Regions from separate parts of the Mycobacterium xenopi genome, predicted to be linked through region 2. Evidence: riboswitches for the same ligand, from Rfam matches in the RefSeq annotation. Region 2 holds a riboswitch; the other holds the start of a gene.
What was found. Region 2 has a riboswitch for cobalamin ahead of MYXE_RS17900 (ABC transporter substrate-binding protein). Riboswitches for the same ligand answer to the same signal wherever they lie in the genome.

Region 1 (7,230 bases), 2.3 Mb from region 2:
ATGAATACCCACGGCCGAGCCTTGTTCACGCTGGCGCACCGGGCTATGGCCGGGCAGAACGAGGACGACTACGTCATCACCGACGGCGAACGAATCTGCTCCACTGCCATCGGCTGGAATTTCGGCGACGGCCACATGCACAACGAACAACTGATCACCGCGATGCAGGAGCGCTGCCACTTCGAGCCCGGTGAGGTGCGCGTCGTGCTGCTCGACGCGCAACCCATCCACCGGCAAACCCAGGAGTACCGGTTAGTCGACGCAGCGACAGGCGAATTCGAGCGCGGCTATGTGCAGGTGGCTGACATGGTCACCCGGCAACCGTGGGACGACACCGTGCCGGTGCACGTGTACGAGCATCAAGGGCTGGACTCGCGCCGAGCGTGAAACTGTTGCAGCGACCCCTTGAGTCTGAGGCGTCTTTTACCGCAACAGTTTCACATTCGGCGAACTATTCCGGCTAGGCGACTTCTGCGCGCACCTTGGCCGCTGCCGCGACCATGTTCTGCAGCGACGCCGTGACCTCCTCGACGGTGCGGGTCTTCAGCCCACAGTCCGGATTGACCCAAAGACGCTCAGCGGGAACAGCTCTCAACGCCGCACGCAGCGAATTGGCGATCTCCTCGGTGCCGGGCACCCGCGGGGAATGGATATCGTAGACGCCCGGTCCCACGCTGTTGGCAAAGCCGGCAGCATTCAGGTCGTCGAGCACCTCCATGTGCGAGCGAGCCGCCTCGATCAGCGTGGCATCGGCGTCCAATTCGCTGATAGCGCCGATGATTTCACCAAACTCCGAATAACACAGATGGGTTTGGATATGCGTTGAGTCGGAGACCCCGGAGGTGGCCAACCGGAACGCGCCTACCGCCCATTGCAGGTAGGAATCTTGCTCGGCGCGGCGCAGCGGTAGCAGCTCTCGCAGCGCCGGTTCGTCGACCTGGATGATCGCGATACCGGCCGATTGCAGATCGACGGTCTCGTCGCGGATCGCCAGCGCGATCTGGTAGGCGGTGTCGGCCAGCGGCTGGTCGTCGCGCACAAACGACCACGCCAAGATCGTCACCGGCCCGGTCAACATGCCCTTGACCGGCTTGTCGGTCAGCGACTGCGCGTAGGTGATCCACTCGACCGTCATCGGATGCGGCCTTGACACGTCCCCGTAGAGAATCGGCGGGCGCACACAGCGGGTGCCGTAGGACTGCACCCAGCCGTTGTCGGTGGCGGCGAAACCGTCTAGCTGCTCGGCGAAGTACTGCACCATGTCGTTGCGTTCGGGTTCGCCGTGGACCAAGACGTCGAGGCCCAGCCGCTCCTGCAGCGCGATCACGTCGGCGATCTCGGCCTTCATCCGCCGCACGTACTCCGCCTCGTCGATCTCGCCCGAACGGAAAGCGGCACGCGCCTTACGGATCGCCGGGGTCTGCGGGAAGGAGCCGATCGTGGTCGTCGGCAGCGGCGGCAGGTGTAGCCGCGCTTTCTGCATTTCGCGGCGCTCGGCGGCATTGCCACGTTTGGCGCCAGAAGCCAGGATCGAGTCGATGCGGGCCCGGATCTGCTCGTTGCGCAGCCGCGGATCCGAACGGCGCGACGCTACCGCCGCATTGGAGGCCGCGATCTCGTCGGCCACCGCATCGCGTCCGTCCCGCAAGGCCCGCGCCAGCGTAACCACTTCGTGCACTTTCTCGGCGCCGAAGGCCAACCAGCTGCGCAGGTTGTCGTCCAACCCGGTTTCAGCGGCCAGCGTGTAGGGCACGTGCAGCGTCGAGCACGACGTCGAGACCGCCAGCGTGCCAACCGAACCCAGCAGAGTGGCCAGCCTGCTCAGCGCGGCTTCCAGGTCGGTGCGCCACACGTTGCGGCCGTCGACGATCCCGGCCACCAGGACCTTGCCGGCCAACTCCGGCACCGAGGCGACGGCAGTGCCCGCACCGGCGACCAAGTCGACGCCGATCGCCTCGACCGGTGTGCGGGCCAACGCAGCCAGGGCATCGCCTGGATCCCCGAAGTAGGTGGCGACATGGATTGCCGGGCGTTTGGCCACCGAACCCAGCGCGCTATACACCCGCTCGGCCAGCGCCGGCGCGTCGGCGCTGATGTCGGTCACCAGGACGGGCTCGTCGAACTGTACCCAGGCCGCGCCGACGTCGGCCAGTTGCGACAGCAGCTCGGAATACACCGGGACCAGCTCGTCGATGCGCCCGATCGGTGCGCCCCCGCCGTCCACCGCTTTGCTCAGCAGCAGGAAGGTGATCGGACCGACGATCACCGGACGCGCCGGAATACCTTGCTGCAAAGCTTCTTTCAGCTCGGCAACCACCTTGGCCGGGTTCAGCCTGAACCGGGTGCCGGGCGAAATCTCGGGAACAAGGTAGTGGTAGTTGGTGTCGAACCACTTCGTCATCTCCAGCGGCGCGATGTCCTCGGTCCCGCGCGCGGCGGCGAAGTAACGGTCCAGGTCGTCGTGCACCGTCTGCACCCGTGCGGGCAGCGCACCGACCATGACCGCGGTGTCGAGCATCTGGTCGTAGTAGGAGAAGGTGTTGACCGGCACCGAATCCAGGCCCGCCGCCGCCAATTGCGACCAGGTGTCGCGGCGCAGCGTCGCCGCGACGGACTCCAGCTCGGCTCGGCTGGTCCGTCCGGCCCAATATCCTTCGGTGGCGCGTTTGAGTTCGCGGCGCGGGCCGATGCGGGGTGCGCCGGTGATGGTGGCGGTAAACGGTTGAGCGGTCACTGTTCGTCCTTCACTCGCGACGGGGTGGTCACCGCCCGCGGACGCGCAGCCGATCAGGTCGCGGCGCATGCACTGCAACCGTTACGGCCAGGCGCCCATTCCACGAGGCGATGAGCCGCCGGACGCGGCGCATCCGGCACAACCGGCAGGTTTTCGGACTCGCAGGCGCGCACCGGCGGTGCTCCTAATGGCCGTCGCTTCCCAGTCGGGCGACCAGTGCTGATGACGGCGGTCGTTCCTGCATACCGCTGCGGGACAGTCCCGGATTCTCACCGGGTTCCCTCTCGCGAGGCAGAATCAAGCTGCCTCGCTCGATGCCGACATTGCCGGCAAACCAGCTGCGTAATCGAGGGTACTAGCCGGTCGCCAGCGCTTCGGCACCGGGGACGTCGCCGTCGCGGGGCAGGCGCCGCCGCCGTACCCCCGCGGTGAACCGCCCAACGGGTTGGTCAACAATCGAGGCACAACCTCATGTGAAGGAGATAGGTCATGGCTGAAGCCGTCATCGTCGAGGCAGTGCGCTCACCGATCGGCAAGCGCAACGGTGGGCTATCCGGCGTGCATCCCGCCGAGCTGTCCGCGCAGGTGCTCAACGGGCTGGTCGAGCGGGCGGGGATCGATCCCGAGATCGTCGACGACGTGATCTGGGGGTGCGTGATGCAGGCCGGGGAGCAGGCGCTCGACATCGCCCGCACTGCGTTGCTGACGGCGGGCTGGCCGGAAACCGTGCCCGGTGTCACCGTCGACCGCCAGTGTGGATCCAGCCAGCAGTCGATCCACTTCGCGGCCGCGGGCGTGGTCGCCGGTCACTACGACGTCGTCGTGGCCGGCGGTGTGGAGTCGATGTCGAGGGTGCCGATGGGCTCGTCATTGGCCAACGGCGGCAGGCCGTTCCCCGACGCTTTCCTGAGCCGCTACAACGGCGCGATCCCCAACCAGGGCATCGGCGCCGAGATGATCGCCGAGCAGTGGGGATTCGACCGCACCATGCTCGACGAGTTCTCCCTCGGCTCTCACGAGAAAGCTGCTGCCGCACAGGATTCCGGTGCGTTTGATGACCAGATCGTCGCGATCAAGGACCCGGACGGCAACGTGGTGCTCAAGGACGAGGGCATCCGCCGAGGAACGACGATCGAAAAGATGGCCGAGCTCAAGCCGGCCTTCAAAGAAGACGGTGTGATCCACGCCGGCAACTCCAGCCAGATCTCCGATGGGGCCGCGGCGGTGTTGTTCATGTCGGCGGAGAAGGCGAAGGCGTTGGGGCTCAAGCCGATCGCCAAAGTACACACTGCGACGCTGGCCGGCGCCAACCCGGTGATCATGCTCACCGCGCCGATCCCGGCCACCCAGAAGGCCCTGAAGAAATCCGGCCTGAGCCTGGACGACATCGGGACCTACGAGGTCAACGAGGCGTTCGCGCCCGTGCCGCTGGCCTGGCTGCGCGACATCGGCGCCGACGAGAAGAAACTCAACCCCAACGGCGGCGCTATCGCGCTGGGCCATCCGCTCGGTGGCTCGGGGGCACGTATCATGACCACGCTGCTCTACCACATGCGAGACAAGGGAATTCGCTACGGCCTGCAAACGATGTGCGAGGGCGGCGGACAGGCCAACGCCACCATCGTGGAGTTGCTGTGAGCGTCGCCGCGCTCGTCGAGCGACACGGCAACGTCATGGTCATCACGATCAACCGTCCCGAGGCCCGCAACGCCGTCAACGCCGCGGTCGGCACCGCCGTCGGCGACGCCCTCGAACAGGCACAACACGATCCTGAGATCAGGGCGGTGGTGATCACCGGCGCCGGCGACAAATCATTTTGTGCCGGAGCCGATCTCAAGGCGATCTCGCGGCGGGAAAACCTCTATCACCCTGATCATCCGGAGTGGGCATTCGCCGGTTACGTGCGTCACTTCATCGACAAGCCGACGATCGCCGCGGTCAACGGCACCGCGTTGGGCGGCGGCACTGAGTTGGCGCTGGCCAGCGATCTCGTCGTCGCGGAGGAACGGGCGAAGTTCGGTCTGCCGGAGGTCAAGGTCGGACTGATCGCCGGCGCCGGTGGCGTGTTCCGCATCGTGCACCAGCTGCCCCGCAAGGTCGCACTGGAGATGCTGCTGACCGGTGAGCCGATCAGCGCCGCCGAGGCGCTCAAGTGGGGTCTGATCAACCAGGTCGTTCCCGACGGCACAGTGCTAGAAGCCGCCTTGGCGCTGGCCGAGCGGGTCACCGTCAACGCGCCGCTGTCGGTGCAGGCCAGCAAGCGGATCGCCTACGGGGCCGATGACGGCGTCATCCCCGACGAGGAGCCGTGCTGGGCCCGCACTCAGCGCGAGTTCCGTGCACTATTGAAGTCCGAGGACGCCAAGGAAGGGCCTCTGGCGTTTGCCGAGAAACGCCAACCGGTCTGGAAGGCGCGCTGACGCAGTTCATTTCACTGCGCGAGGGCATTCACTACCCGACCGAAAACGCCGGGTAGCAGCGCGCACGCAGGCACGATGGCGCGCCGGGCCGGGCGGGGCGCACTGGCCAGCACCAGCCCGCGGGTCAGCAGCCGGTAGTTGCGGGTAATCCGCCGCCATGCCCTCTCATACGACCACGGGTCGTCATTGACGATGGCGGTCACGGCGGCCGCCGCTTGCCTGACGGCCAGGCTGATGCCCTCCCCGGTCAATGCGTCCTCGTATCCGGCTGCATCTCCCACCAACAACACTCGTCCGGCGACGCGGCGGGACACCACTTGACGCAGGGGCCCGCAGCCGCGGGCTGGCCCAGGCTGCGCGCCGCGCAAAAGGCTTGCCAGCCAAGGGAACCACGCCAGGTCGGGTCGATGCCGGGACAGGACTGCCACACCGACCAGGTCCGGTTCGACCGGTGTCACATACGCTTCACCCCAGGGTGACCAATGCACCTCGACGAGCTCCGACCAGACCGGCACGCGAAAGTGCCAGCGTACGCCGTAGCGCCGTGGCGTTCCGGCCACTGCGGTGATTCCCGCGGCCCGTCGGATCGGCGAATGCAGTCCGTCGGCTCCTACTAGCCATTTAGCGCGGACACCACCAGCGGCGACCCCGCATGCATCTTGCTCGACGGCGGTGACACGTGTCCGGATCCATTCGGCGTCTTGTTCTTTGGCGCGCGCCGCCAACGCGGCATGTAAGGTGGTGCGCCGCACGCCGCGGCCTGATCCGCTGCGGAACAACGCCTCTGCACGGCGCTGCTCGGTGACGTAGGCGATCCCGCGGAACGGCAGGCCAGCCGGGTCGACGCCCAGCGCCGTCAGCGCGGCCAGGCCGCCGGGCATCAGGCCCTCGCCGCATGCTTTGTCGATCGGGCTTTCTCGCGGCTCTGCGACGATAACCGAAAGCCCTTGGGCGCGCGCGTGTAACGCTGTGGCGAGGCCGGCCGGGCCGCCGCCGACCACCAGCAGATCAGCGTCATACGTCATGTGTAGCCCAGCGCCGCGTTCTCGACCCGGATACGTACCCTGAGCAACACGGCGTTGGCCAGTGTGAATGCGGACGCGGTCAACCACGCGGTGTGCACCAGCGGCAACGCCAGACCTTCAGCCACCACGGCCACGTAGTTGGGGTGGCGAAGCCAGCGATACGGACCGCGTCGGACCAGTGGGGCTTGCGGCACAACGATCACCAGGGTGTTCCAGCGCCGGCCCAGCGTTGTGACGCACCACCAGCGAAGGGCCTGGCTCAGCCCGACCACGCCGAGCGCCGGCCAGCCTAGCCACCCGATAAAGGGGCGATGCAGCAACCAAACCTCGACGACGCAGCCGAGCAGCAGCGCACTGTGCAGGGTGACCATCGCCGGATAGTGGTTGTGGCCGAACTCTTTTCCACCGTGAGCAAAAGCCCACCGCGCGTTGCGCTTGGATACGGTCAGCTCCACCAGGCGTTCGATGCCGACCAACAGGATCAGCAGGTAGTACACGGCCCAGGCCTACCAGCCGAGCAGGACGAGTTCCGAGCAGAACGCTGGCCCCATCGCGATCATCAGCCCGATAGAACCTGGCGGTGGCGGATCGGCCATGGTTGCGCGAAGCACGTCCAGCACCGACACTGACGAGAGATTGCCGTTGTCGCGCAACGACTTGCGGGTATGGTCCAGCGCGTTCGGGGGAAGGTCCAACACGTTTTCGACCGCCTCGATCACCCGTGGCCCACCCGGGTGGCACACCCAGGTCGATACGTCCGCGATGGTGAGCCCGTGGTCGGCGAGGAAGTTGCGGACATCTTCGGCGAGGTACTTCTCGGTGACGGTCGCGACTTCCACCGACAACACGATCTGGAATCCGTCACTGCCGATGCGCCAGCCCATGACGTCTTCGGTCTCCGGATAGATCCGGCTGCGCGTGGCTAAGACTCGGGGCCCGACCTGCTTTCGTTCGGCTCCGGTCGCGACCACCGCCGCAGCGCCGTCGCCGAACAGGCTGGACGCGACCAAGTTCGCTACCGAACGGTCCTGGCGCTGAATGGTCAGCGTGC
Region 2 (7,230 bases):
GACGGTGTCGGCCAGCATCGGCTCTAAGCCGTCGCCCTCCCAGGCGACGGGATGGTCGATATGCAACTCGATCCGGCCGTCGGTTTCCCGGAACAACAACTGCTCGGCGGGAAGGTCTATCAGCAGTCGTTGGCTGACCAGCGCGCCAAGCCCGACTGACCACAGCCGCGCAGCGAAGTCGAAGAAGAACGTCGACACTGCCACACGTCGCTCCGACGTGTCGATGCGCGCCTGCACCCGACTGACGATGCCGCCGAGCATCTCGGTGTCGGTGTAGAGCTGGCATACAGGTCGCCAATTTTGGTCACGCGGTCCGGTGCCGATCACGAAATACGGGTTGAGCGTGGCTAGTTCGGCGAGCATCGCTATGGTGTGCGTCCGCGGCGCGCACCGATGCGCGCCGCGGACGCAGCGCCCGTCACTGTTCCGTACCACGAACATCCCGCTTGATGGATCGAAATGCACTGTGTCGCTGTCGAAAACCGATCCGATGCGCCCGGAGAGCATGAGATCTTCAGGGATCGCGTCGACGAGCGTGCCGTCTGGGCCCAGCAGCCACACCCGGTCGGCGACGCGCAGCGCGAGGTCCAAGTCGTGGGTGGACATCACGATCGCCAGGTGCTGATTTCGGGCCAGGCTCCGCAGCATCTCAACCAGCCCGGCGCGAGATCCCACGTCCAGAAACGCGGTCGGCTCGTCGAGCAGCAGCACCGACGGCTGCTGAGCCAGCGCACGGGCGATCAGCACTCGCTGCCGCTCGCCGTCGGAGAGGTCGGCTGCGGGCCGGTCGGCCAAGTGCGCGGCGCCCACCGCACGTAACGCCCCGTCGATGACGGCGTGGTCGTCGCGCGTCAGCCTGGCTGTCACGCCCACATGCGGGATGCGGCCCAGGCCAACGAGTTCTCTCGCCGACAGCAGCCCCGGGTCGAAGCGGTCGGTCAGAACGACCGCCACTCGGCGGGCCAGCTCATCGGGTGCCAGCTCGGTCAGATCCTCGCCGTCGAGCAGTGCTTGACCGGCTAGCGCGGGCTGCAGTCGGCACAGCGTGCGGATCAGGGTGGACTTGCCGCAGCCGTTGGGACCCAGCAGCACCGTGAGCTCGCCGCGACAAGCTCGACCACGCAGGTCTGCTGCCACCACACCGATCCTGCGCCGGCGACGGTAACCGATTGCCAGATCACGCAATTCGATCATTGCGGCATCACCACCCCACGGCGGCTGCGCAGCAGCACGATGACGACAATCGGGGCCCCGATCAGCGCGGTGACCGCATTGACGGGAAGTACCGCACTGCTGCCCGGAAACTGGCTGACGATCCCGCATGCCAGCGCTACGGCGGCGCCCAGCAGCACTGCCGTCGGCAAGACCACCCGATGATCGGAGGTACCCGCGGCCAGCCGCGCCAGATGCGGCACCACCAGGCCGAGAAACGCGATCGGGCCGCAGAACGCCGTCGTGGCTCCGGCTAGCAGCGACGCCGACGCGACAGTGACCAGCCGCATCCGCCGCACGTCGATGCCCATGGTGCGCGCGTAGCCCTCGCCGAGCAGCAGGGCGTTCAAGGGGCGCACCGTCAACGCCGATGCCACCAACCCCAATGCGACGACGGGCAGCAGCAGCCGCAGATCCGCCCACGTCGTGCTGGCGAAGCTGCCCAGCCCCCACAGCAGATACTGCTGCACGCGCTGAGGATCTGCGTAGACCAGCAGCACGTTGACGACCGCGGTGCTGGCCGCGCCCACCATGACGCCAATCAGCAGCAGGGTCGGCGCCGAGCGCACCCAGCGCGCAAGCACCAGGACGGTGGCCAGCACCAGCGCGGCGCCAACTGTGGCGGCGAGAACCACACTGGCGCGGCCGGCTTCGGCCAGCCTCGTCGTGAAACCGGATCCGCTACCGATCACTACGACTGAAACCCCAAGGTTCGCACCGGAACTGACGCCTAGCACGTACGGGTCCGCCAGCGTGTTGCGAAACAGCGTTTGCATCTGCAACCCCGCGATACCAAGTCCGGCGCCCGCAGCGATCGCGGTGAGGACCCGCGGCAGCCGCATGCTCGTCACGATCACCTGCCAGCGCGGGTCGGATGCCTGAGCGCCGACCAGCGCTCGGACGGTCTCGGGCAACGGCACCCGCACCGGCCCGAGGACAAGCCCCAGCAGAGCCAGCGCAACGACGACGCCGGCCAACGTCGTCCACACCATTAACGCGCGGCTCATGCGGGCATCACCCGCCGGTAGAACTGGAACCGGTGGCCGGGGGCGAGGCCGGGATGCAGGATCGCCACGAGATCGCTCAGCACGAGATCCGGGCGCGCCACACCGTGTTCCCAGTAGTCGTTGCCGCCGCCCGGGCCAAGCGATTTCGTCGCCGACCACACCTGACCGGTACGCGTTGCCGCCAACCGGGCGTACCGGTTGTCTTGCGCCAGAGCGTCATTGATGGTCGTCCAGTTGCTGATGACTAGCCACAGTGGTGCCTGCCCGGCCTTGGCATAGACCGATTCGAAGTTCAGCTGCAGGCTTCCGGCGCGCTTGTCGCCCGCCCACGGGTAGCCGCCGCCCGCATCGGCAATCAGCCGACCGGCATAGGCGCCGCCGGCGGGCATCGACCAGGCGCCGTGATACATCTCGCCAGGCAACACCTCGACGGGCCGAACGCGCGCGGTCTTCGCGGCGACGTTGCGGTAATCGTCACGCAGCTTGCGGTAGATCGCGTCGGCCTTCCTCTCGGTGCCGGTCAGCGCGGCGAACACCTTGACCCACTCGGCGCGGCCGAGCGGCGTGGGCTCCAGCCATTCGGCGTCGGCGACCACGCCGACGCCGGCGTCGCGCAGCTTGGCGTAGCTCGGGTCGTCGGTGCCCTGGGTCACCAGCACATCGGGGCGGGCGGCGATCACGGCTTCGGCATCGACTTGCCCGCCGGGCGCGAACTCGGCGACCCGTCCGGCCGCTATGCGTTGGCGCAGTCGCGGACTGACGACGTTCGCGGCACTCGCCACACCAGTGACCACGTCCGTCTGCCCGAGTTCGGTGATCATGCCCAGGTGGGTCGTCGAAGCCGAATAGAGGGTGGTGACCGGCACCGTGATCTGCTGCGCGTGCGTTAACTCACCGGCCAACTGTGGGCGCGGCGCGCCGCAGCGCACCAGCACATACGACTGGGGTCGACCGTTCGGGTAGGGCTGCTGGACGGTCAGAACCTGGTAGCTGTGGTGGTAGCTGATAGTGAATTTGGTGGCGTCGGCGACCGTCGACTTGTCCGGGAAGTAGTCGACGTCGGGCTTGAAGCCGCTGATGCACGCGGGATTGGGGCGCGCGCCGGTGTCCGGCGGGCTAGCACAAGCGCCGGCAATAAGCGCCAGGCAGGCGGCCATGACGACGGCCACCCATGCGAGACGTGGCATGGACGTCGGTCAGCTCTCTCGGGGTACACCGCCCCGGGGTCGCAGGACACGATGACGCGAGTGTCCTGGCTCTCGGATCGCTGCTCGCCTCGCCTTCCAGCTCGCGGCCGTGGCTGTTGAGGGTCGCTCCCCGATGACAGTGGCGGGACCGCGCCGGATTCGCACCGGCTTCCTGCATCGTCATCGCCTTACGGGCGTGATTATTGCATACCGTTCGCAACTAAGCGATCAGGGTGTCCGCATCTAGTCGAGGCGGTAGCGGATCAGCCGCGAGCTGTTGGCAACCACCGCTACCGACGACGCATTGTGCAAAATCGCGGCGAGGACCGGCGACAACGCGCCGCCGGCACCGATCATCAGCCCGGCGGCGTTGACCGCGATCGACATGCCGTAGTTCTCGCGGATGACTTCGACCGCGCGCGCTCCCAGATCCCGCACGTCGAGCAGGCGCTGCAGGTCATCGTTGGCCAGCGCGACATCGGCGGTCTCCACGGCGACATCGGTTCCGGCCAGCCCCATGGCGATTCCGATGTCGGCGGCCGCCAGCGCTGGGGCGTCGTTGATGCCGTCGCCGACCATGCCCACCACGTGGCCTTCGTCTTGCAGCTGGCGGACCACTTCGAGCTTGTCCTCCGGCAGCACTTCGGCGCGCCACTCCTCGATGCCCAGCTCGCGGGCAACCACCTCGGCGATTTCCGGGTGGTCGCCGGTAAGCATGACAATGCGGCGAATTCCGCTGGCGCGCAACTTCTTCAGCACGTCAGGCGCCTCGGGGCGGATTTCGTCGCGCAGGCTGATCAATCCGACCAGCGTGCCGTCCACCGCGAGCAGCAGCGGGGTCTCGGCCTGGCGTCGCAGCTTGCGCACCCACTCCGCAGCTTCCGTTGACACCGCGACGTTTTCGGACTGCAGCAGCGACGGACTGCCCAGCAGCAGGATTCGTCCGTCGGCCCACATCCGCATGCCAAGCCCGACCAGGACCTCGCATTCCTCATGCGGCGGGATGGTGATGTGGCGTTCTTCGGTCGACCGGATCACCGCCTCGGCCAGCGGATGACGGGAGTGGATCTCCGAGCTGGCCGCATACGCCAGCACCTGTTCGGGCTCCCAATCATCATGCATGGCAACGATATTCGTCACCACTGGACGCCCGACGGTCAGGGTGCCGGTCTTGTCGAACACAACGGCGTCCACCCGGCCGGCCTCTTCGAGGTGCGAGCCGCCTTTGATCAGGATGCCGCGGCGAGCGCCGTTGCCGATCGCCGCGCTGATCGCGGTCGGGGTGGCCAGCCCCACCGCGCACGGGCACGCCACCAGCAGCATGGTCATCGCGCGCCGGACATCGCGGGTGACCGCCAAGGTGAGCGCCGACACGATAAACGACGTCGGCACGAAGCGGCGCGAAAAGTTCTCGCCGACAGTCTGAATCGGGGCCCGATCGTGCTGGGCCTCCTCGACACGGGCGATGATGCGCCCGATGGCGGTTTGACTGCCGACCGCGCGGGCACGCACCACGAGCCGTCCCCGCATCACCACCGAGCCGGCGTGCACCGTCGAGCCGACGAGGACACTGACGGGCAGGGTTTCTCCGGTGATCGCGGATTGGTCGACCACCGCCTCCCCGTCGACCACCTCGCCGTCGACCGGGATCGCCACATGGTCGTGGACCACCACCTCGTCGCCGATCTGTACGGTATCGATCGGGACCTGAACCTCGTTGCCGTCGTTTAGGCGGATCCAGGCGGTGTCGGCGCTGCCGCGCAGTAAATCCGAGATCGCGCGCCGGGTCCGGCGCAGCGTCAGATCTTGAAGGTACTCACCGATATTCAACAGCCACAGCACCGTCAGCGCGACGACGTTCTCCCGTAGCACCAGGCTGGCCACCGTCGCGGCGGACACCAGAGCATCGGTTCCGGCGCGACCGGACCGGAACGAGCGCAGCGCGCCGCGCAGAAACGGATACCCCGTGAAGATCGTGACACCGGTGGCGGCCAGCCGGCCGGTCGGTCCGAGCAGCGGCGGGCGGGCGAACACATAGCGGCGCACGCCCAGCAATGCCAGCGCTGCACCGCCAATCACCATGCGCAGCACGTCGGCGTTGCGGATCTCCGACGAGTGCGGCGCGCGGGCCGGGATCAGCTCGGCGGCGGTGTGTGCGGCCTCCTTGATCGCCGCCAGCACCGCCGAACGATCACACCGCTTCGGCGAATACCAGACGACGACCGATCCGGTGCGGGGGTAGGCGTGCACGACGCGTACGCCGTCTTGGGGGTCCACTGCCTCTTCGACCGCGACCGCGCGGCGCGGGTTGGAACGCACCCACGGGACTTCGACCCGCATGCGGCCGGCCGCGTCGGAAACGACCGACAGGTCAGTGTTCGTGCTGGTCGACATCGCTGATCGCCGGGGTGGGCGCTTCTTCGCCGATGCGTTCACGGGCTTCGGCCATCACATCGGCGAGCTTAAGGCGGGCCGATTCAGCTGCTTCCTCCGCGCGCCGGGTCCCGCGCAACCCCCACTCCGCGGCCGTCACCGCGGTTTCGTGTAACGGGGCTTTCGCCAACGCTTTTCGCAGCAGCTCATAGGCGGTCACCCCGGCCAGCCCGGTTACTACCGTCGTGGCCGCCTTCTCGAGTAGCCCGTGCACCACCATCGCTTAACCTTTCTTCGGCTCTGGTCGGTTCCTCCGACGACGTTAACATAGAAATATTGCTATACCAATATGTATCTTGCCGACCGGAAACGGCGCGGCCGGGAGCTCATCGCTCGTTACTCGAGGACGCGGGTCACCTTCTCGGCCTGGATCCTGCGCGGCAACACCGCCGGGTCGGGGTTGGCCACCTGTACCAGCGACGCGCCGACGGCGAGCACGGCCAGCAAACCGTCGACCAGCTCGTCGGCAGTCGCCCACGACTTCGTCGAAAGCACCCGATCCGTTGACGTCAAACCCCTTGCGGCAGCGGCTGCTTGGCAAGCGCCAAGCACCTCGTCGACGGACCGGCCCGCTAGCGCGAGCCCAGGACGGCGCTCTGCGGCGATCTGGTCGGCGTGCACCCGCACCGCGGTGGCGTAGTCGGTGACGCCGACCGGTAAATCCGGGGCCGGGCGCCCGAACGGGTCCAGCGACAGCACTGCCACCTCGCTGGCGCCGGTGGCGTCGGCCTCATGCAGCCGCGCCGAGGTGCACAATGCGACGTCGGCCGGGTGGCCAAACACCACCTCGGCCCCGATCCACCACACGCCAAAGCACACCGCCGCCGTTTGCCAGTGCGCCGGCAGCAGCACCGCGACCCGGCCGCCCGGACCGGTGCCGAGCTCGTCGCGCAGCAGGTTGCCGGTTTTGGCTGCCCAGTTGGCCAGTGTGGCGGCCGAAAGTTCGATGCGCTCACCGATGGCGTCGTCGTAGTAGGTGATGCGCGGTCCGACCGGGTCAGTGCGCAGCATCGGATCGAGGATCGCTTCGCTGAGGTTGGTCACGTCAGTTGACGCATTCGGGGCGATCGGCGCCGGCGGTCAGTATCGGCGACGGCGGGGGAGCGGTGTTTTCGGTGGCTGACGCCCCCGCGGAGCGCGAAGCCGACCCCGTCGACGTCGTCGAGGTGGTGCCGTCGAGGCCGGAGCCGGGGCCGGTGTAGTCGTTGGCCAGTACCACCCGCACCGATCCGCCCGGCACCGCTGGGTCGGCGACGACGGGCAACCCGCCGAGCGCTTTGGCGACCTGTTGGGCGCCCAGGTCGTCGGCTTTGGCGGCGCGCACTTGGCTGTTCTTCACGTGCCCGGCTTCGTTGTTGGCGACGGCGCCCGCGGTAAATCCCTTGGCCACC

Region 1: another riboswitch for cobalamin. It lies ahead of metE (5-methyltetrahydropteroyltriglutamate--homocysteine S-methyltransferase); the one in region 2 lies ahead of MYXE_RS17900 (ABC transporter substrate-binding protein).

What each region holds. Positions count from the first base shown of each region.
Region 1 is NZ_AP022314.1:1,468,305-1,475,534, forward strand. Features, by position in the region: gene MYXE_RS06930 (DUF3556 domain-containing protein) at 1-387, shown strand, start outside; gene metE (5-methyltetrahydropteroyltriglutamate--homocysteine S-methyltransferase) at 461-2,734, opposite strand; cobalamin riboswitch at 2,862-3,071, opposite strand; gene MYXE_RS06940 (thiolase family protein) at 3,224-4,372, shown strand; gene MYXE_RS06945 (enoyl-CoA hydratase-related protein) at 4,408-5,154, shown strand; gene MYXE_RS06950 (NAD(P)/FAD-dependent oxidoreductase) at 5,166-6,179, opposite strand; gene MYXE_RS06955 (isoprenylcysteine carboxyl methyltransferase family protein) at 6,176-6,676, opposite strand; gene MYXE_RS06960 (type III polyketide synthase) at 6,686-7,230, opposite strand, start outside.
Region 2 is NZ_AP022314.1:3,769,847-3,777,076, reverse strand. Features, by position in the region: gene MYXE_RS17910 (ATP-binding cassette domain-containing protein) at 1-1,194, opposite strand, end outside; gene MYXE_RS17905 (FecCD family ABC transporter permease) at 1,191-2,219, opposite strand; gene MYXE_RS17900 (ABC transporter substrate-binding protein) at 2,216-3,406, opposite strand; cobalamin riboswitch at 3,445-3,621, opposite strand; gene ctpC (manganese-exporting P-type ATPase CtpC) at 3,650-5,800, opposite strand; gene MYXE_RS17890 (DUF1490 family protein) at 5,778-6,059, opposite strand; gene MYXE_RS17885 (TIGR03089 family protein) at 6,176-6,850, opposite strand; gene MYXE_RS17880 (LCP family protein) at 6,885-7,230, opposite strand, start outside.